Regions from separate parts of the Kitasatospora sp. NPDC032121 genome, predicted to be linked through region 2. Evidence: riboswitches for the same ligand, from Rfam matches in the RefSeq annotation. Region 2 holds a riboswitch; the other holds the start of a gene.
The links. A riboswitch is a leader RNA that binds a small molecule or an ion and turns the genes downstream of it on or off. The one in region 2 is predicted to bind glycine.
Positions count from the first base shown of each region.

Region 1: another riboswitch for glycine. It lies ahead of gcvT (glycine cleavage system aminomethyltransferase GcvT); the one in region 2 lies ahead of gcvP (aminomethyl-transferring glycine dehydrogenase).

Region 1 is NZ_JBVILX010000004.1:45,934-56,290, reverse strand. Features, by position in the region: gene ACZ5OX_RS14305 (DMT family transporter) at 1-130, shown strand, start outside; gene ACZ5OX_RS14300 (class I SAM-dependent methyltransferase) at 225-998, shown strand; gene ACZ5OX_RS14295 (hypothetical protein) at 1,054-1,236, opposite strand; gene ACZ5OX_RS14290 (TetR/AcrR family transcriptional regulator) at 1,294-2,034, opposite strand; gene ACZ5OX_RS14285 (NADPH-dependent FMN reductase) at 2,180-2,773, shown strand; gene ACZ5OX_RS14280 (L-serine ammonia-lyase) at 2,883-4,250, opposite strand; gene glyA (serine hydroxymethyltransferase) at 4,421-5,701, opposite strand; gene gcvH (glycine cleavage system protein GcvH) at 5,780-6,154, opposite strand; gene gcvT (glycine cleavage system aminomethyltransferase GcvT) at 6,255-7,376, opposite strand; glycine riboswitch at 7,607-7,708, opposite strand; gene ACZ5OX_RS14260 (enhanced serine sensitivity protein SseB C-terminal domain-containing protein) at 8,014-8,817, shown strand; gene ACZ5OX_RS14255 (enhanced serine sensitivity protein SseB C-terminal domain-containing protein) at 8,935-9,858, shown strand; gene ACZ5OX_RS14250 (ABC transporter permease) at 10,304-10,357, shown strand, end outside.
Region 2 is NZ_JBVILX010000029.1:8,856-19,212, reverse strand. Features, by position in the region: gene ACZ5OX_RS37315 (DUF5999 family protein) at 413-604, shown strand; gene gcvP (aminomethyl-transferring glycine dehydrogenase) at 731-3,631, opposite strand; glycine riboswitch at 3,735-3,867, opposite strand; glycine riboswitch at 3,869-3,972, opposite strand; gene ACZ5OX_RS37305 (PRC and DUF2382 domain-containing protein) at 4,200-5,345, shown strand; gene ACZ5OX_RS37300 (MFS transporter) at 5,507-7,003, shown strand; gene ACZ5OX_RS37295 (DNA polymerase IV) at 7,180-8,589, opposite strand; gene ACZ5OX_RS37290 (SanA/YdcF family protein) at 8,676-9,398, opposite strand; gene ACZ5OX_RS37285 (MerR family transcriptional regulator) at 9,494-10,138, opposite strand.

The DNA.
Region 1 (10,357 bases), on a different contig from region 2:
CGCCGAACCGGCCGTCGCCGCCGTCCTCGGCGTGGCCGCCCTCGGCGAGCGCCTCCCCGCCGTCTCGTGGTGCGGCCTCGCCGTCCTGGCCGGCGGCCTGGCCTTCCTCGCCCTCCCCGCCCGCCGCTAACCGCCCGCCCCGCACGGGAAGTCGGCCCGGCCGACTTCCCGCGCGTCGGGGCGAACCGGTTGTCGGCAGGGGCGCCGTCTGTTGGGCTGGCCGGATGGGACACCTGGAAGAGCAGAGCGGGTCGGCGGCGTATGACCGCATCGGCGTCGGGTACCGGCGGATCCGGCGGCCGGATCCACGGCTGCACGCGTTGATCGGGTCCGCGCTGCGGGGGGCGCGCACGGTGGTCAACGTCGGTGCGGGGGCGGGGTCGTACGAGCCGGAGGGCGCCGAGGTCACGGCCGTCGATCCGTCGCAGGTCATGCTCGACCAGCACCCCGGGCGGCGGAAGATCAAGGCATCGGCCTCGCAACTCCCCTTCACGGACGGGGCGTTCGACACGGCGATGGCCGTGCTGACCGTCCACCACTGGCCGGACCCACAGCAGGGGCTCGCCGAGCTGAGGCGGGTCGCGCGGCGGCAGGTGGTGTTCACCTGGGATCCGGCGCACCGGCCGCAACTGTGGCTGCTGGAGGACTACCTGCCGGAGATCCGGGAGCTGGAGGACGGCCGCTTCACCCCGCTCGCCGAGGTGGTGGAGGCCCTGGGTGCCCACACCGTGCTGCCGTTCCCCATCCCGCACGACTTCACCGACGGCTACCAGGCCGCCTACTGGCGGCGGCCCGAGCTCTACCTCGACCGGGCCGTCCGGCAGGCCAGTTCGACCTTCGCGACGCTGCCGCCGGAGGTGGTGGAGCCGGCGGTCGAGCGGCTGCGGGCCGACCTCGCCTCGGGGGAGTGGCACCGGCGGTACGCCGACCTGCTCGACCGGGAGAGCGTGGACTACGGCTACCGCCTGATCATCGCGGGCGAGCAGGAGGCCGGGTAGCGGCCGCGGCCGCCGCACGGGAAGTCGGACCGGCCGACTTCCCGTGCCGTGTCGGTCACTTGACGAACACGCCGGCGCCGAACTCCTGGGTCGTCTGCTCGCCGGGCGGGACCACCGCGATCACGTGGCCGGTGCGGTTCCGGCCGTCGGGCACGAGGGCGTGGTCGTCGGTCTGGTTCCGTAGGATCACCGGAACGGTCGGGGCGTTGTACCAGCCGCTCGGGTGCTCGACGACCATGTCGGGGGAGGCGTGGAGCGCCCCCGTCGGCCGAGGGGGTCCGCGCGGCGCGGCCGGTCAGAGGCCGAAGTGGGCGGCGATGCCGTCGAGGACGCAGTCGAGGCCGGTCTCGAACTGCCAGTCGGGGTCGTCCTTGCGGGTGGCCTCGTGGAGGTAGCGCTGGTAGCGGGGGTAGCGGCCGGTGTTCATCAGCCAGCTCATCCGGGGGGCCAGGCCGGCCCGGGTCTGGTCGCCGTCGGACCAGCCGCGTTCGCGGCGCAGGGCCGCGAGGGTGATTTCGGTGGTGACCGAGCCGTGGACGTAGCCGGTGACGGTGCGGAACACCGCCATGGTGGTGTCGGCGTCCAGGCCGTGCTCGGCGAGGGCGGCGAACGCGTGCTCGGGGACGGCCAGTTGGTTGGGGCTGAGGGAGAACGGGGTGGCCGCCCGGACGGTCCAGGGGTGGGCCAGGTGCATGGCCCGCAGGTGGACGGCCAGGGTGCGCATGGTGTCCCGCCAGTCCTCGGCGGGGGCGTCCAGGGGGAGCCGGCCGTAGGCGAAGTCGACCATCAGCTCGATGAGTTCGTCCTTGCCGGAGACGTACCGGTAGGCGGCCATCGGGGCGACGCCGAGTTCGGCGGCCAGCCGGCGCATGGTGACGGCGTCCAGGCCCTCGGCGTCGGCGATGGCGACCGCGGTCTCGGCGATCCGGTGCGGGGTCAGGGTGGTGCGCGGCGCGGGGGCCGGGCGGGCCAGGCGCTCCCAGGGCGGGACCTGGATTCTGTCGCTGTCACCACTGGGGGCCTGCTGGGCGGGCATGGGGCGGGCTCCTTCCGGCCGGGTTCGTTCTCACCGTAGCACTTCCGGTGTACGGCGTATCCACAGTGGACGGCGTACACATCGATGTGTACGTTGTATCCGACGGATACGCCGTGCCCAGTGCCCATCCCGGAGGGGGATCCCCATGTCCACGGAGCAGAACCTGAAGGTCGCCGTCCTCGTCGGCAGCACCCGCGAGGGCCGTTTCGGCCCGGTGGTCGCCGACTGGCTGCTCGGCCACCTCGAAGCGCGCGGCGACCTGACCGCCGACCTGATCGACCTGGTGGAGACCCCGCTGCCCGTCACCTTCCCGTCCTTCGGCGGCGAACCGGCGCCGGGCGACGCCGAGTTGCTGGCCGCCGTGTCGCCCCGGCTGGAGGCGGCCGACGCGTTCGTGATCGTCACGCCCGAGTACAACCACAGCTTCCCGGCCCCGCTGAAGAACGCCATCGACTGGCACAACCGGCAGTGGCACGGCAAGCCGGTCGGCTTCGTCTCGTACGGCGGCCTGTCCGGCGGCCTCCGTGCTGTCGAGCAACTCCGCGTGGTGATGGCCGAGTTGAACGCCGCGACGATCCGCAACACGGTCAGCTTCCACAGCGCCGCGCAGTGCTTCGACGCCGACGGCAGGGCGGTCGACCCGGCCGCCGACGCGGCCGCCAAGACCATGCTCGACCAACTCACCTGGTGGGCCCAGGCGTTGCGGGACGCCCGCCGGGCCCGCCCGTTCGCGGCCTGAGCCGGGGGAGTCCCGAGCCAGGGGAGTCCTGAGCCGGGGAAGGCCCGGGGAAACGCGAAGGCCCCCGGGTGGAGGGGAACTCCGCCCGGGGGCCGTCAGGCCGCCGCGATCAGCACTCGATGACGTTCACGGCGAGGCCGCCGCGCGAGGTCTCCTTGTACTTGATCTTCATGTCGGCGCCGGTCTCCTTCATCGTCTTGATCGCCTTGTCCAGCGAGACGTGGTGCCGCCCGTCGCCGCGCAGCGCCATCCGGGCCGCGGTGACGGCCTTGACCGAGGCCATGCCGTTGCGCTCGATGCAGGGGATCTGGACCAGGCCGCCGACCGGGTCGCAGGTGAGGCCGAGGTTGTGCTCGATGCCGATCTCGGCGGCGTTCTCGACCTGCTCGGGGGTGCCGCCGAGGACCTCGGCGAGGCCGCCCGCGGCCATCGAGCAGGCGGAGCCGACCTCGCCCTGGCAGCCGACCTCGGCGCCGGAGATGGAGGCGTTCTCCTTGAAGAGCATGCCGATGGCGCCGGCCGCGAGGAGGAAGCGGACGATGCCGTCCTCGTCGGCGCCCGGGATGAAGTTCAGGTAGTAGTGCAGGACGGCCGGGATGATCCCGGCGGCACCGTTGGTCGGCGCGGTGACCACCCGGCGGCCGGAGGCGTTCTCCTCGTTGACCGCCATCGCGTAGAGGGTCACCCACTCCATCGCGTTGGCCGGCCCGATGCCCTCGGCGCGCAGCGTCCGCGCCGCGGCGGCCGCCCGGCGGCGGACCTTCAGGCCGCCCGGCAGGATGCCCTCGCGGGTCATGCCGGCCCGCACGCACTCCTGCATCACGGACCAGATCTCCAGCAGCCCGGTGCGGATCTCCTCCTCGCTGCGCCAGGCCTTCTCGTTCTCCAGCATCAGGCCGGAGATGGACAGGCCGGTCTCCCGGGTGAGGCGCAGCAGCTCCTCACCGGTGCGGAAGGGGTAGCGCAGCGCGGTGTCGTCGGGCTTGACCCGGTCCGCGCCGATGGCGTCCTCGTCCACCACGAAGCCGCCGCCGACCGAGTAGTAGGTCTTCTCCAGCAGGGTCGAGCCGTCCGCCGCGTACGCCCACAGGGTCATGCCGTTGGCGTGGTACGGCAGCGAGCGGCGGCGGTGCAGGACCAGCTGGGTGTCCGGGTCGAAGTCGATGGTGTGCTCGCCGAGCAGGCTGATCCGCTTCTCGGCGATGATCCGCTCGACGTCCTTGTCGGCCTGGTCGACGTCGACGGTGCGGGGCGAGGCGTCCTCCAGGCCCAGCAGGACGGCCTTCGGGGTGCCGTGGCCGTGGCCGGTGGCGCCGAGCGAGCCGTACAGTTCGGCGCGCACGCCGGTGACCCCGTCCAGCAGGCCCTCGGAGCGCAGTCGGCGGGCGAACATCCGGGCGGCGCGCATCGGGCCCACGGTGTGGGAGCTCGACGGGCCGATGCCGATGGAGAAGAGGTCGAAGACGCTGATGGCCACGGGGGACGTCCTTGTCTGGTCTCGTGGAAGGACTTGCAGGCAGGGGAGGGCTGACACGGGACGGGGCACCGCACGCACTGTCCAGTGTGCGCGGTGCCCCGGGGTCCCCAGGTACGCCGGCGGGGTGAGGCCGGTCACCTGATCCTGAGCCCGACCGGGCCCTGGAAGGACTACTCCTGGTTGGCCAGGTTGGGGTACAGCGGGTACTTGTCGGCCAGGGCGGTGACCCGGGCCTTGAGGGCGGCGGCGACGGTCTCGTCGAAGGCGGGCTTGAGCGCCTCGGCGATGATGTCGGCGACCTCGCGGAAGTCCTCGGCCTGGAAGCCGCGGGTGGCCAGGGCCGGGGTGCCGATGCGCAGGCCCGAGGTGACCATCGGCGGGCGCGGGTCGTTCGGGATCGCGTTGCGGTTGACGGTGATGCCGACCTCGTGCAGCCGGTCCTCGGCCTGCTGGCCGTCGAGCTGGCTGTTGCGCAGGTCGACCAGGACCAGGTGGACGTCGGTGCCGCCGGACAGCACGCTGGCGCCGGCCTCGGCCACGTCGGCCTGGAGCAGGCGCTCGGCGAGGATGCGGGCGCCGTCCAGGGTGCGCTGCTGGCGCTCCTTGAACTCCTCCGAGGCCGCGATCTTGAAGGCGACCGCCTTGCCGGCGATCACGTGCTCCAGCGGGCCGCCCTGCTGGCCGGGGAAGACCGCGGAGTTGATCTTCTTGGCGAGCTCGGCCTTGGACAGGATGACGCCGCCGCGCGGGCCGCCCAGGGTCTTGTGGGTGGTGGTGGTGACCACGTCCGCGTACGGCACCGGGTTCGGGTGCAGCCCGGCGGCCACCAGGCCGGCGAAGTGCGCCATGTCCACCATGAGCAGCGCGCCGACCTCGTCGGCGATCCGGCGGAACGCGGCGAAGTCGAGCTGGCGCGGGTAGGCCGACCAGCCGGCGATGATCAGCTTCGGCTGGTGCTCCTTGGCGAGGCGCTCGACCTCGGCCATGTCGACCTGGCCGGTCTTCTCGTCCACGTGGTACGCGGCCACGTTGTAGAGCTTGCCGGAGAAGTTGATCTTCATGCCGTGGGTCAGGTGGCCACCGTGGGCCAGGCTCAGGCCCAGGATGGTGTCGCCCGGCTGGATCAGCGCGAACATCGCGGCGGCGTTGGCCTGCGCGCCCGAGTGCGGCTGGACGTTGGCGTGCTCGGCGCCGAACAGGGCCTTGATGCGGTCGATCGCGATCTGCTCGACCACGTCGACGTGCTCGCAGCCGCCGTAGTAGCGGCGGCCGGGGTAGCCCTCCGCGTACTTGTTGGTGAGGACCGAACCCTGCGCCTCCATGACCGCCACCGGGGCGAAGTTCTCGGAGGCGATCATCTCCAGGGTGGTCTGCTGGCGGTGCAGCTCGGCGTCGACCGCGGCGGCGATCTCCGGGTCGAGGGCGTGCAGGGACTGGTTGAGAACCGTCATGGTGTGGTCTTCCCGGTGGAGGAGAGCGGAGGGACGGTAGGGGCGGGCCGACGAGCGGCCCGCCCGGTCACGGGCTGGTCAGCCGCCGATGAAGGCGGTGTACTCGTCCGCGCTGAGCAGCGTGTCGGTGGCCTCGACGCGCACCTTGAACAGCCAGGCGCTCCCGAACGGGTCCGCGTTCACGGAGGCCGGGTCGTCGATGACGTCCTGGTTGATCTCGGTGACCTCGCCGGTGGCCGGGGAGAACAGGTCGCTGACCGACTTGGTGGACTCCAGCTCGCCGCAGGTCTCACCGGCGGTCACGGTGTCGCCGACCGCGGGCAGCTGCACGTAGACGATGTCACCGAGCGCGGTGGCGGCGTGCTCGGTGATGCCGACCGTGGAGACACCGTCCTCGGCGGCCGTCAGCCACTCGTGCTCCTTGGTGTACTGCAGGTGCTGGGGGTTGCTCATGGCGTCATTCTCCAGGATGGGAAGCGGGCACGACGAAGCGGGCCGCCGCGCGGACGGCTGCGACGTGCGTGTATGGGAAAAACGGGGGCGGGACGAAGGCTCAGCGGGCGCGCTTGTAGAACGGCAGCGCCACGACCTGGACGGGCTCGTGCTTGCCGCGGACGTCCACCGCGACGGTGGTGCCGGGCTCCGCGTGGGCGGCGTCGACGTAGGCCATCGCGATCGGCCGGCCGAGCGTCGGGGACGGCGCGCCGGAGGTGATCCGGCCGATCGGCTCGCCCTCGGTGGAGACCACGGTGTAGTCGGCGCGCGGCACCCGCTTGCCCTCGGAGACCAGGCCGACCAGCTTCTTCGGCGGGTTGGTCTCGGCCGCGGCGGCGGCCTGCTCCAGCGCCTTGCGGCCGATGAAGGCGCCCTCGTTGGTGGTCTTGTCGAAGCGGACGACCCGGCCCAGGCCGGCGTCGAACGGGGTCAGGTCGGTGGACAGCTCGTGCCCGTACAACGGCATGCCGGCCTCCAGGCGCAGCGTGTCGCGGCAGGACAGGCCGCACGGGATCAGGCCGTGGCCCTCGCCGGCGGCGGTCAGCGCCTGCCAGACGGGCTCGGCGTCGACCGGGTGGCAGAAGATCTCGAAGCCGTCCTCGCCGGTGTAGCCGGTGCGGGCGAGCAGCACGTCGCGGCCGGCCACCCGGGCCGGGAGGATCGCGTAGTACTTCAGGCCGGGCAGGTCGGCGTCGGTGGTCTTCGCCAGGATGCCGGTGGCCTCCGGGCCCTGGACGGCGATCAGCGCGTAGGTGTCGCGGTCGTCGGTGACGACGGCGTCGAAGCCCTTGGCGCGGGCGATCAGCTCGTCGAGGACCAGCTGGGCGTTCGAGGCGTTGGCGACGACCAGGAAGGCGTCCTCGCGCAGGCGGTAGACGATCAGGTCGTCCAGGATGCCGCCGTCCTCGGCGCAGATCATGGTGTAGCGGGCGCGCAGCACGCCGAGCGCGGAGACGAAGCCGACCAGCGCGTGGTCCAGCATCTCGCCGGCCTGCGGGCCGGTGACGGTGATCTCGCCCATGTGCGAGAGGTCGAACAGGCCGGCCTTGGTGCGGACGGCGAGGTGCTCCTCGCGCTCGCTGCCGTAGCGCAGCGGCATGTCCCAGCCGGCGAAGTCGGTCATGGTCGCGCCGAGGGCGCGGTGCAGCGCGTCGAGCGCGGTCAGGCGGAGGGACGACATGGCCAGGAACTCCTCGGTCGGGGCACTCAGGGGTGCACGCACCGGATCGGACCCGCTCGGGGGCCGACCCTGCGCGCGGGCATGCGGCGGCGTGGGTCTCCCCATCTGTCGTCGAACCTGAGAGCTTCACCGCCCCGCCGCCCGCAGCCGTTTCCAGCTTGGGGGACAGCATGGCGGCTTGCACCGTGGGTGGGCGTACGACAGGGCCGTGCGCCGCTTTCCAGATGTGCCTAACCCGTGCGGTAGGGGTGCCTGAGAGATTCCGGGGAGGACTTGCTCCTTCGGCGCCGGCTGTGCCTGAGCGGCACTCCGGGCTCTCCCGCGCGGGTTCGAGCGGCCGGTGTGGAGTTGTAGGGGCCCGCGGCGCATGCCGTCGGACGGGCACATCATGGCACGTCCCGGGCGACGAGGGGAGGGGGGACCCGGTCACACCGCGTGGTATCCGGACACGGGCCCCGGACGGCACCCGGACACGAGGCCGGGCGGGCCCGAGGCCGGGCCCCGGACGGCACCCGAACACGAGCCCTAAAACGGCACCCGAACACGAGCCCTAAAGAGGAAGGCCCCGGGGCCCTAGACTGCTGCGCGTCGGCGCAGCAGTGGGCGGCCGACCGGCAGAGGGCGGAATCGGCGGCGCATGGGGTACCCGGTGGAGCAGCAGCAGGGGTGGGGCGGTCCGGAGGAGGCGCCGGCGGGCGGCTCCTGGCCGGCCAACGAGCTGGAGCAGGTGCTGACCGCGGCCCTGGGGGACCCGGGCGCGACGCCGCGGGTGATCGAGGTGCTGGCGCGCAGCCAGGTGTGGGTGCCGCTGCCGGCCGGGGCCGACCCGCAGGGGCAGTCGCTGGACCTGCCGACCATCGAGCTGGGCGGCGACCCGTACGTGCCGGTGTTCTCCTCGCAGGAGGTGTTCCTCCAGCAGGCGCCGGGGATGGCCTTCGCGATCGCGCCGGTGTGGGAGTTCGCCCGCGGGTTGCCGCTGGGCCTGGGCATCGCGGTGAACCCGGAGGCGGCGGTGGGCATCCCGGTGCCGCCGCAGGGGGTCGCCGAGCTGCGCCGCGGTCCGCGCGCGGACCGCTGGGAGGGCGCCGGCGACGCGTCGGAGCCGACCGGCGGGCGGGTGGCGTTGCGCGAGCCGGTGCCGGGCGAGGACCCGGAGCACTTCCTGGCCGCCTGCCGGAGCGAACTGTCCGCGCTGCCCGGGGTGCTGACCGCCCGCAGGGCGCTGGCCAGCATCGAGGGCGAGCCGACCGTGATGTTCGTGGGCGTCCAGCTGGACCCGGCGGCACCGGCCGATCCGGCCGCGGTGAACGAGGCACTCGGGCGAGCCCTGGGAACCGCGCCGCTGCCCGGCGGCGTCCACCTCGTACTGCTCGACCTCGCCGACGACCCGGTGGTCGAGTGGCTGCTCACCCGGGTGCAGCCGTTCTACGCGCGGGTCTGAGCGGGGTCCGTATCAAAGGCACGTCGCCGTGGCGGTGGCCGGTGCCGCGCCATAGGGTGCGTGCAGACGGCCGACGGGTCGGCGGGTTGAGGGAAAGAGGCGCGGCGAGGTGGGCGCATGAGTGCGGGAACGGGAGCGGGCGGTGTGCCGGGGCCCTGGGGCCAGGCACCGGCCGGGCGCCCGGGAGCTGATCCCGGCGCGTTGGAGCGCGCCCTGCGCGATGTCGCGCCGGAGCGCTACGACGCGTACGAGCGGCTGCTGCACGCGCTGGCGGACGGTCAGGTCTGGATGCTGCTGTGGCACGGCACGCCGGGCAGCCCGGACGCCCAGTACGGGAACATGGAGATCAGCGGCCACGGCTACGCGCCGGCCGTCACCTCGTCCGAGCAGCTGACCGCCTCCGGCTGGGCGCGGGCCCACGAGGTGGTCTCGGGCCGGGAGATCGCGGCCTCGCTGTACCGCACCCGCTGGGGCCTGTGGCTCAACCCGCACGCGCCCGGCGGCGGCGTCGGGGTGCCCTGGGCGGACCTCCGGCGGATCGCCGCGGGCCTGGACCGGCTGCCGGCGGGGCCGTTGAAGCTGAGCGAGCCACAGCTGAACGCCCAGCCGTTCTTCGCGCTGCTGGAGCGGCAGGCCGTCGAGGTGCGTCCGGTGCGGGCGCTGCGCCGGGCCTGGGTGCAGCCCGCGGTGGGGGAGCCGTACCTGGCCATCGGCCTTGACCTGTACGAGAGTTCGCCGCCGGCCGTGGAGGCGGTGCGGGCGCTGATGCAGCGCGCGATCGCGGTGGCCCCGGAGGGGCTCGCGGTGTCCACGGTGGCGATGTCGGACGAGTACGACCCGGTGGCGCTGTGGATGCGCGCCAACGCGCGGCCGTTCTTCGACCGGGAGGCGGGGCGCCCGCCGACCGGCCCGTACCCGCCGGTGCCCCCGCCGCCGTACCCCGGGCAGTCGATGCCGGGTTACGCGTACGGCACCCAGCCGCCGGCCCAGGGCTGGCAGCAGCAGCCGCAGCGGCCGTGGCCCGGCTACCCCGGGCGCTGATCCCCAAAACCCATTCCGCGAAGCCGACTTGATTGTCCATCAAGTCGGCTTCGATGCTTTCCGGACGAATTTCCGGATGTGTGCTCAGATCATCTTGACATGGCAGTAACAGCTATGTGAAGAGGTATATGCCGAAGATCGGGGAAGTGCATGTGCGCAGATCACAGTTGGGCATCTGTCGGTTGGCAGGGCTGGCGCAAGTCAGTTCGGATGGCAGAGAGTTCTGCGCAACGCACCGCGCGTGCTGGAACCCCACAAAGGTGAGCGCGCACGCCGACAGCCCCGCCCACGCGACGCCCATCCCGCGTGGTGGCAGTGCCCGTGCACCACGCACTGCCGTCAAGACCGCTCCTCCACAGCACTTCCGCACGTCCGCAGCCGCACCGCCGAAGCCGGCGACCGGCACCCGTGGGCCGGCCACCGTCGGCGAGGGGACCAACTGACCATGACCGCATCCGTGACCACCGCCGGGAACGAACCGGAGGCACCAGCCGCCGAG
Region 2 (10,357 bases):
CCGGTGCCCCACGGGCCGCCGGGCCCACGCGCCCGGCGGCCGCCACCCGTGCCCGCGCCCGTGCGCCCGCGGACCCTCACCCGAACGGCGATCACCCGTCCGGACCATCCGGCATGGCCCCATCGGGTCATGCCCCGGCTGACCCACCGGTGTGCTCTTTCCCGTCGGTCCCACCTGAACGGGTGATCTCTACCCGGGAGTTGTGGCGCATGTCACGAAATCCCTGCGCGCGGGTCCCAGGATGCCGACACTGGGAACCAGCGTGGAAGGACCCCCTGTCCTACCCACTTGAGCGCCGGTCCACACTTGGCCGGCGTGCGGACAGGATCCGACCACCGCGGCGGTCCCGGACGGCACCACCTCCGGCGACCGCACCACGGGGAGGATCGCAGAGCGAAGCGAGGGTACGCGTATGTGCCAGCACCGTCCTGAGTGCCCGTCGGCCGAGTCCGAGGACCGCGAGGCGGCCGTCTCGGTGGCCCGCCACCCGGAGCAGGGCTGGAGCCTGCTCTGCAACGGCGTCGTCCTGTTCGAGGACACCGGAGAACTGCTGCCCGACGGCCGGGTGATCGCCCCGCGCCGTCCCGTCGCCCACGCGGCCTGACCGAACGGTCCGGCCGGTCCGGCCGGCGGGGGCAGCCGCCGACTCGGCCGGCGAAACGGGCAGGGCCCCGGCGGAAGACTCCGCCGGGGCCCTGCCGTCCGATCCGGGCCCGCGGGCCCGGTCCGGTCAGACGCCGTACTCGTCCAGCGGCGGGCAGGAGCAGACCAGGTTGCGGTCGCCGTACGCGCCGTCGATCCGGCTGACCGGCGGCCAGTACTTGTCCGCCGGGTTCACGCCCGCCGGGAAGACGGCCTCCTGCCGCGAGTAGCCGTGCGCCCAGTCGCCGGCCAGCGTGGCGGCGGTGTGCGGCGCGTTGCGCAGCGGGTTGTCGTCGGCCGCCCACTCGCCCGAGCCGACCTTGTCGATCTCGGCGCGGATGGTGATCATCGCGTCGCAGAACCGGTCGATCTCGTGCAGGTCCTCGGACTCGGTCGGCTCGATCATCAGCGTGCCGGCCACCGGGAAGGACATCGTCGGCGCGTGGAAGCCGTAGTCGATCAGGCGCTTGGCGATGTCGTCCACCGTCACGCCCGTCTCCTTGGTCAGCGGACGCAGGTCGATGATGCACTCGTGCGCGACCAGCCCGCCCGGACCGGTGTAGAGCACCGGGAAGTGCGGCGCCAGACGCTTGGCGATGTAGTTGGCGTTCAGCACCGCGACCTGGGTCGCGTGCTTGAGGCCCTCGCCGCCCATCAGCCGGACGTACGCCCAGGAGATCGGCAAGATGGCCGCCGAGCCCCACGGCGCGGCCGAGACCGGGCCGACGCCGGTGGCCGGGCCGGCCTCCGCCTGCAGCGGGTGGTTCGGCAGGTACGGCGCCAGGTGGGCGCGCACCGCGACCGGGCCGACGCCCGGGCCGCCGCCGCCGTGCGGGATGCAGAAGGTCTTGTGCAGGTTCAGGTGCGAGACGTCCGCGCCGAACTTGCCCGGCTTGGCCAGGCCGACCAGGGCGTTCAGGTTGGCGCCGTCCACGTAGACCTGGCCGCCGGCCTCGTGCACCAGGGCGCAGATGTCGGTGATCTGGGTCTCGTACACGCCGTGGGTGGACGGGTAGGTGACCATCAGCACGGCGAGGTTGTCGCGGTGCTGCTCGATCTTGGCCTTCAGGTCCTCGACGTCCACGTCGCCGTCGGCCAGGGTCTTCACCACGACCACGCGCATGCCGGCCATCACCGCGGAGGCCGCGTTGGTGCCGTGCGCCGAGGACGGGATCAGGCAGACGTCGCGCTGGGTGTCGCCGTTGGCGTGGTGGTAGGCGCGCACGGCCAGCAGACCGGCGAACTCGCCCTGGGAACCCGCGTTCGGCTGGATCGACACGGCGTCGTAGCCGGTCACCTCGACCAGCTGCTGCTCCAGCTGGCGGATCAGGGTCAGGAAGCCCTGGGCCTGGTCGATCGGCGCGAAGGGGTGCAGCTGGCCGAACTCCGGCCAGGTCACCGCCTCCATCTCGGTGGTCGCGTTGAGCTTCATGGTGCAGGAGCCCAGCGGGATCATGCCGCGGTCCAGCGCGTAGTCCCGGTCCGACAGGCGGCGCAGGTAGCGCAGCATGGCGGTCTCCGAGCGGTGGCTGTGGAAGACCGGGTGGGTCAGGTACTCGTCCTCGCGCAGCAGCGCGGCGGGCAGCGTCTCGGCGCCCTCGGCGACCTCGCCGGCGGGAACGCCGAACGCGGCCCAGACGCCGGCCAGGTGCTCGCGGGTGGTGGTCTCGTCGGTGGAGACGGAGATCCGGTCCTCGCCGTCCTGGTACACGTTGATGCCGTTGGCGCGGGCGGCGGCGGCGATCTCGGCGGCGCGGCCCGGGACGACGGCGGTGACGGTGTCGAAGAACTCGCCGTGCAGCAGCTCGACGCCGCCGGCCCGCAGGCCCTCGGCGAGGGCGGCGGCGTAGCGGTGGGTGCGGCGGGCGATGTCGGCCAGGCCGTCCGGGCCGTGGTAGACGGCGTACATCGAGGCCATCACGGCGAGCAGCACCTGGGCGGTGCAGATGTTGCTGGTGGCCTTCTCGCGGCGGATGTGCTGCTCGCGGGTCTGCAGCGCCAGGCGGTAGGCGCGGTTGCCGTCGGCGTCGACGGAGACGCCGACCAGGCGGCCGGGCAGCGAGCGGGCGTACTCGGTACGCACCGACAGGTAGCCGGCGTGCGGGCCACCGAAGCCCATCGGCACGCCGAAGCGCTGAGTGGTGCCGCAGGCGATGTCGGCGCCCAGCGAGCCCGGGGACTTGAGCAGGGTCAGCGCCAGCAGGTCGGCGGCGACGGCGACGATCGCGCCCAGGCCGTGCGCCTGCTCGATCACCGGGGCGAGGTCGCGGACCACACCGGTGGCACCCGGGTACTGGAGCAGCACGCCGAAGACGCCGCGCTCGGCGATCTCGGCGGGGATGCCCTCGGACAGGTCGGCGACGACGACCTCGACACCGGTCGGCACGGCGCGGGTGTTGATCACCGCGAGGGTCTGCGGCAGGGTCTCGGCGTCGACCAGGAAGACACCGCCCTTGACCTTGGTGACGCGGCGGGCGAGCGCCATCGCCTCGGCGGCCGCGGTGCCCTCGTCCAGCAGCGAGGCGCCGGAGGTCGACAGGCCGGTCAGGTCGGAGACCAGGGTCTGGAAGTTGAGCAGCGCCTCCAGGCGGCCCTGCGAGATCTCCGGCTGGTACGGGGTGTAGGCGGTGTACCAGGCCGGGTTCTCCATGACGTTGCGCAGGATCACCGGCGGGGTGAAGGTGCCGTAGTAGCCCAGGCCGATCATCGGCTGGAGCACCTGGTTGCGGCCGGCCAGCTCGCGCAGCTCGGCGAGGACCTGGGCCTCGGTCCGGCCCGCGGGCAGGTCCAGGGCGGTGATGGAACGGATCGCCTCGGGCACCGCGGTGGCGGCGAGCTCGTCCAGCGAGCCGTAGCCGACGGACGCCAGCATCTTCTCCTGCGCGGCGGCGTCGGGGCCGATGTGGCGGTTCTCGAAGGGACTGGCCAGCTCAAGCTCGGTGAGGGTCGAGGCGCCGGTGGGGCGTCCCGCGTTCGGCTGGGCGTTCATGGTGGTCGAGGCCTCCTGGTCACGGACCGGCGGGGGTACGCACGCCGGCCGGCCTCGCCGCTGCGGGCGGCGGACAAGCCTGGGCGGGCGGACCCGACAGGCCTCCCCCTCTGTCATCGGGACCTGAGAGCTTCACCCGCACGGGGCGCTGTGGGCGCTCCGCCGGCTTGCACCGTCGGTGAGGGTGGTGATCGCCGGCTTCCGTGCCGACGTTCCTGCCCTGCTTTCCAGAGTGACCTACCCCACACGGTACGGATGCCTGAGAGATTCCGGGGAGGAGTTGCTCCTTCGGCGCCCCGACCAGCGGTTTTCGTTGTCGGAGACTCTCCCGAGCGGGCTCTGCGGTCGCCGCCCAGGGTACCAGCGGGAGGCCGCCCGATCACGGGTGCGTCGGGTCACTCGAGGTCTACGCGCGTCCCCCGGACGGTCGATCGCGCGACCCCGTCCGGCGCACCCCGCTCGCGCCCGTCCGATTCATGGCATTTGGTGTGAAGTGGCGGACAGGACGGGTGCTCCGGCCGCCCTGCTGCGGGAGTTCCGCAGGCCCAGCGCACGCGGGAGGAAAGAAGTGCAGACCGACATCGACCCCCGGGACCTCATCGGTCACAAGGCCGTCGACCGCAACGGAGACAAGATCGGCACGGTCGACGAGGTCTACCTGGACGACGCCACCGGCCGGCCCGAGTGGGCCGCGATCCGGACCGGCATCTTCGGCCGGGACGCCTTCGTCCCACTGACCACCAGCGAGTTCGCGGGCGACGAACTGCGGGTGCCGTACGACAAGTCGCTGGTGAAGGAGTCACCGGACTTCGGCGTCGGCCAGCACCTGTCCCCCGCCCAGGAGCTACAGCTCTACCGCTACTACGGGCTCGACACCCCGATGGACAGCCGTCCGAACGGCGAGAACGGGAACCGGACCAAGCAGCCCGACCTCGACTTCGGCACCACGGCGGCCACTGCCGCCGCCACGACGACCGCCGCGGCCCCCGCCAAGCCGCTCACCTTCCACAGCCCCGAGCGCTCCCCCGAGCACGCCCCGGCAAGGACCCCCGCTGCCGCTGCCGCCGCCGCGCCCGTCACCCCCGACAGCACCAGGACCGCCCCGGAGGCCGACACCCGGATCCCCGGCACCCCTGCGGCAACCACCCCGCCGGCGGCGGCGCCCGCCCCCACCGCACCCGCCATGGAACCGAAGCAGTCGCAGCCCGCCCCCACGCCCGCCCCGGCGGCGGCCACCAGGACCGCCACCGCGCACTCGGGCACCCCCACGGCCGCCCCGAGCAGCCCGGTCGAGATCACCTGCCGCGAGGAGCGGCTGGACGTCACCACCGAGTGGCGCGTCGTCGGCACCGCGAAGCTGCGCAAGTACGTGACGACCGAACAGGTCGAGCGCCGCGTTCCGGTGGTCCGCGAGCGCGTCCGGGTCGAGCGGACGCCGATCAGCGAGGCCGAGCGCGCCACGCTCACCGACAAGGAGATCGCCGAGGCCGTCGAGGAGGTCACTCTCCGTGAGGAACGCGTGGTGACCCGCAAGTACCTCGCGCCCGTCGAGCGGATCCGCCTGGTCGTCGAGCGATACACGACCGAGGAGGTGATCCGGGAGGAACTCCGTCGCGAGCACGTCGAGGTCCACGACACCACGACCCCCCGCACCCCGCCGTCCACCTTCACTCCCGACACCCCCCGCCCGGCCCCAGCACGCCCGCTCGCCTGATAGCCCCCACCAGCAAGGGGCCCCGGACACCGTTCCGGGGCCCTTGTCGCGTACCCGACCCTTCGACTTTGCCAAAGCTTAACCGCTCGATATTTGACACTCTGAAGTATCTCCCTGCACGATTACTTCAGTTCATTCACTATGTACGGGAGGAAGCAACCGTGAGTGAGGCACCACAGCCCACCACCGCGGCCGAGAAGCAGAGCAGCGCCCGGGTCCTGCCGGCCCTCATCCTGGCGATGCTGTCGTTCAGCGTGGTGCAGACCGCGGTCGTCCCGATCCTGCCCTCGCTGGCCAAGGAACTGAGCGTCTCCGCCTCCAGCATCACCTGGCTGATGACCGCCAACCTGCTCTCCGCAGCCGTGCTGACTCCCCTCCTGGGCCGTTTCGGCGACCTCCGGGGCCGTAAGCCGATGCTGCTGATCTCGCTGGCCGGCCTGGTCGCCGGTTCGGCGCTGGCGGTCAGCACCCACTCCTTCACCTGGCTGGTCGTCGCCCGTGTCCTCCAGGGCGCCGGCGGCGGTGTCCTGCCGCTGGCGATCAGCATCGTCCGTGACGAGCTGCCCAAGCAGAAGGTGACCGGCGGCGTCGCCGCCATCAGCGCCTCGATGGGCGTCGGCTCCGGCCTCGGCCTGGTCGCCACCGGTCTCCTGCTGGAGCACTGGGACTACAAGTCGATCTTCTGGATGGGCCTGGTCTTCGGCCTGATCGCCGTCGCCCTGGTCGCCTTCCGCGTGCCGACCGACCCGGTCACCGACAAGGAGGGCGGCGCCGACCCGCTGGGCGCCCTCACCCTGGCCGGCTGGCTCTCCGCGCTGCTGGTCGCGGTCAGCCAGGGCAACCACTGGGGCTGGACCTCCAACAAGACGCTCGGCCTCTTCGCCGTCGCCGCCGTGGTCGCCCTGGTCTGGGGGATCATCGAGACCAAGGTCGCGCACCCCCTGGTGGACATGAAGATGATGGCCCGTCCGGCCGTCGCCTTCACCAACGTGGCCGGCCTGCTCATCGGCTTCGGCATGTACGGCTCCTTCATGGTCATCAGCAACTTCGCCCAGACCCCGGAGAAGCTGACCCACTACGGCTTCACCGCCACCGTGCTGCACGCCGGCATCATGCTGCTGCCGTCCGCGATCGGCTCGATGGTCGCCGCCCCGGTCGGCGCCCTGCTGATCGCCCGTCGCGGCCCGCGCCTGCCGCTGGTCCTCGGTGGCGTCCTCGGCGCCGTCGCGATGGCCTACCTCGCCGTGCGCCACGGCCGCGAGGGCGACATCTACACCGCCTCGGCGATCTTCGGTCTCGGCGTCGGCCTCGCCTTCGCCGCGATGCCGGCCTACATCAACGGCGCCGTCCCGGCCGAGCAGAGCGGCATCGCCAACGGCATGAACTCCGTGCTGCGCACGGTCGGCGGCGCGATCGGCACCGCCGTCATGGCCGCCATCCTGACCGGCGACACCATGAAGCTGCCGCCGCAGATCCCGCTCTCCCTGCCCACCCTGGACGCCTACAAGCACGCGTTCTGGACCGCGGCCGTCGTCTGCATCGTCGCCGGCGTCGTCCCCTTCCTGATCCGCGGCGCCAAGTCGGCCGCCACCCCGACCGCCCTCGGCGGCTCGGCCCAGCAGGACTCCAGCCCCGCGCTGGTCAAGACCGACGCCTGACGAGGCGTCCGGCCCCCGCGCCCAGGGACAGGGCGCGGGGCCCCGGTCCCCGTACGTCGCGAGGGCATCACGAACGTACGGGGTCCGGCACGGTGATCGGCCCCACCCGGTACTCCCCCACCGGGTGGGGCCGCTTCGCGTTCCGGGCCCGCTCCGCGGGCCCGCCTCCCGTCAGCTCAGCCGCCCCCGTCCGACGCGCCGTCCCCGCCCTCGTCCCCGCCCTCCTCCCGGCGCAGCGGCAGCGGCCGGGAGGGTTCGAGCGCCGGGTCGTCCACCGCGAAGGTCCGCACCCGCCCCGGCCCGCTCCACGGCGTCTCGAACCGCACGGTGACCCGCCCGACGCCACTGCCCTGCACCCAGCCCGGCCCGAACTCCTCGTGCCGGACGTCCTGTCCGGGCATCCAGCGCCGCACCACGACGACCTCGGGCTCCTCCTCGGCCTGCTGCGCCGCGGCCGCCACCTCGGCGTGCTCGGCGGCCTCCTCCCGCAGCGCCTGCGCGAACAGGTCCTCCTGGGTGTAGTCGGCGAGTTGGGCGACGCCCACGCCGAGCAGCCGGACCCCGCCGGTGATGTCCACCTGCTCGGCCAGCCGGCGCGCGGTCGCGGTGATCACCGCCTCGTCGTCGGTGGGCCCGCCGAGCGTCTCCGAGCGGGTCAGCGTCGAGAAGTCGAACCGCCGGACCTTGAGCACCACCGTCCGCCCCGAGCGCCCGGCCGCCCGCAGCCGCCGCACGCACCGGCCGGCCAGCGCCTCGACCTCGCGCAGCACCCGCTCCCGGTCGGCCAGGTCGACCTCGTAGGTGTCCTCCACCGACACCGACTTGGCGTCCTGGTCGGCGATCACCGGCCGGTCGTCCACGCCTGTGGACATCTGGAAGATCCCGGCCCCGTGCGCCCGTCCGACCAGCTGCACCAGCTCCGCCTCCCCCGCCTCCGCGAGGTCGGCCACCGTGTTCAGCCCGGCCCGGCGCAGCACCTGCTCGGTGGCCGGCCCGATCCCGGGCAGCGCCCGCACCGGCATCGGCCCCAGCACGGCCCGCTCCTGCCCGGGCTCGATCATGACCAACCCGTCCGGCTTGGCCCGCTCGGAGGCGATCTTGGCCATCAGCTTGGACCCGGCCGCCCCGACCGAGCCGGTCAGCCCGGTCAGCCGCCGGATGTCCGCCCGCAGGTCCTCGGCCAGCGCCAGGACCAGCCGCTCGCCGGTCTCGTGGTCCGCCTCCAGCAGCGCGGGGCCGTACGCACCTGCCTCCAGGTCCACGAAGGCCTCGTCCAGGCTCAGCGGCTGCACCAGCGGGGACAGCTGCCGCAGCAGCCCCATCACGATCTCGCTGTTCTGCCGGTAGGCCTCGAACCGACCCGACAGGAAGGCGGCGTTGGGGCAGAGCCGGCGCGCCTGCGCCATCGGCATCGCCGAGTGCACCCCGAACCTCCGCGCCTCGTACGAGGCCGTGGAGACCACCCCGCGCCCGCCGAGCCCGCCGACGACCACCGGCTTGCCGCGCAGGCTCGGCTTGGCCGCCTGCTCCACCGCCGCGAAGAAGGCGTCCATGTCGAGGTGGATGATGCTCGGCAGAGATCGCACCCGCCGATCATCGCGTACGGGTCCGACAGTGCGTACGACCCGGGCCGGACGGCCCGCGACGGGCCACCGGCGGCACGGGACGGGCGCTACTTCCCCGCCGCCTCCGCCAGCGCCTTCGGAATGCCGTCCTCCTTGGGCCCGAGGAACAACGGGTCCGGCCGCAGCCAGGCGTTGGCCGCCGCCTTGCCCGCCCCGGCGACCTCCCGCAGCCCGCCGTACAGCCAGGTCGCGTCGTGCCACTCCGGCACCCCGACCGCGTACGAGCGGATGCCCGCCGCCTCGCACAGCGCCAGCGCCCTGCGGACGTGGAAGTCCTGGCTGACCAGCACCGCGTGGTCCACCCCGAAGATCCGGCGCGCCCGGGTGCAGGAGTCCCAGGTGTCGAAGCCGGCGTAGTCCCGGACCACCCGGTCCTCGGGCACCCCGTGCTGGGTCAGGTACGTGTACATCGCGTCGGGCTCGTCGTACTCGACCCGCCCGTTGTCCCCGGTCACCAGGATCGCCTGCACCTTCCCCTCCCGGTACAGGTCCAGCGCCGCGACCAGCCGGTGCTCCAGGTACGGCGAGGGCTTCCCCTCGTCCAGCCCGGCACCGAACACCACCGCGACCGGCGCCGCGGGCGCGCTCTCCACCGTGCCCACCCGGTCACCCGCGGAGAACCACACCCAGGCGCTCGGCGCCAGCGCCAGCGAGCAGAGCACCGTCCCGAGCTGGAACACCCTGCGCTGCGTCCGCCGCTGCCGCAGCCGCGCCCCCAGCAGCCCGGCCCTGCGCCGCAGCAGCCCCGATATCCCGGTGCCGTCTCCCACGTGCCCTCCCTCGATCACGCCAGTTCAGGGAACACGACGGGGCCGCGGGTCCGAACGGTTCCCCGTCCGGGCCCGCGGCCCCGTCGAACTCCTGCTCAGACCGCCCGGTTGCGCCGCTGCGCCAACTCGTCGGCCGGGTCGTGCCCGACCAGCGTCTCGCCGGTGTCGGTGCGCTCCGCGTGCAGCCTCCCGAGGGTGAGCTCCAGCTCCTGCCAGACCGCTCCGACCGCGATGCCGAAGATCCCCTGACCGCCCTTCAGCAGGTCCACCACCTGCTGCGGCGTGGTGCACTCGTACACCGTCGCGCCGTCGCACATCAGCGTCATCCCGGCCAGGTCGCCCTGGGCGGCGGCCTGCAGGTGGGCGACCGCCACCCGGATGTTCTGCAGCGAGACACCCGCGTCGAGCAGCCGCTTCACGATCTTCAGCAGCAGGATGTCGCGGAAGCTGTAGAGCCGCTGGCTGGTCGACGGGTACGCCGTGCGGACGCTGGGCTCCAGCAGTCCGGTGCGGGCCCAGTAGTCCAGCTGGCGGTAGGTGATGCCGGCCGCCGCGCAGGCCGTCGGGCCGCGGAAGCCGAGCAGCTCGGACGTCGGCGCCAGCCGTTCGATGCTCGGCTGGCCCGGTTGTACGGCCGGGAACCTGCCCATCCGGGGGAGATCCGTGACGGTGCGAGCGGTGCGCGGCATGTGCACGGCGCACCGGCCTCCCACGGCCGCGTCATCGCCGGTGCTGCTCATGCCTGCCTCCGTCCACTTGTGCTGCGGGCAACCCGACTACGGGCATCGGCCACCCGGACAGCCACTCCTGACGGTAGGCAGTCCCCTATGACCCGTCAACGATCGCCACGCCGGACCGGACAAACCACATCACTCAGGAGAGTGGTTTTTCGTGCCCCTAGTGTGGGTAGATGGACGGTTTTTGGCAAAACGGTAGGCCAAACGGCCGCGCGCCCGGCC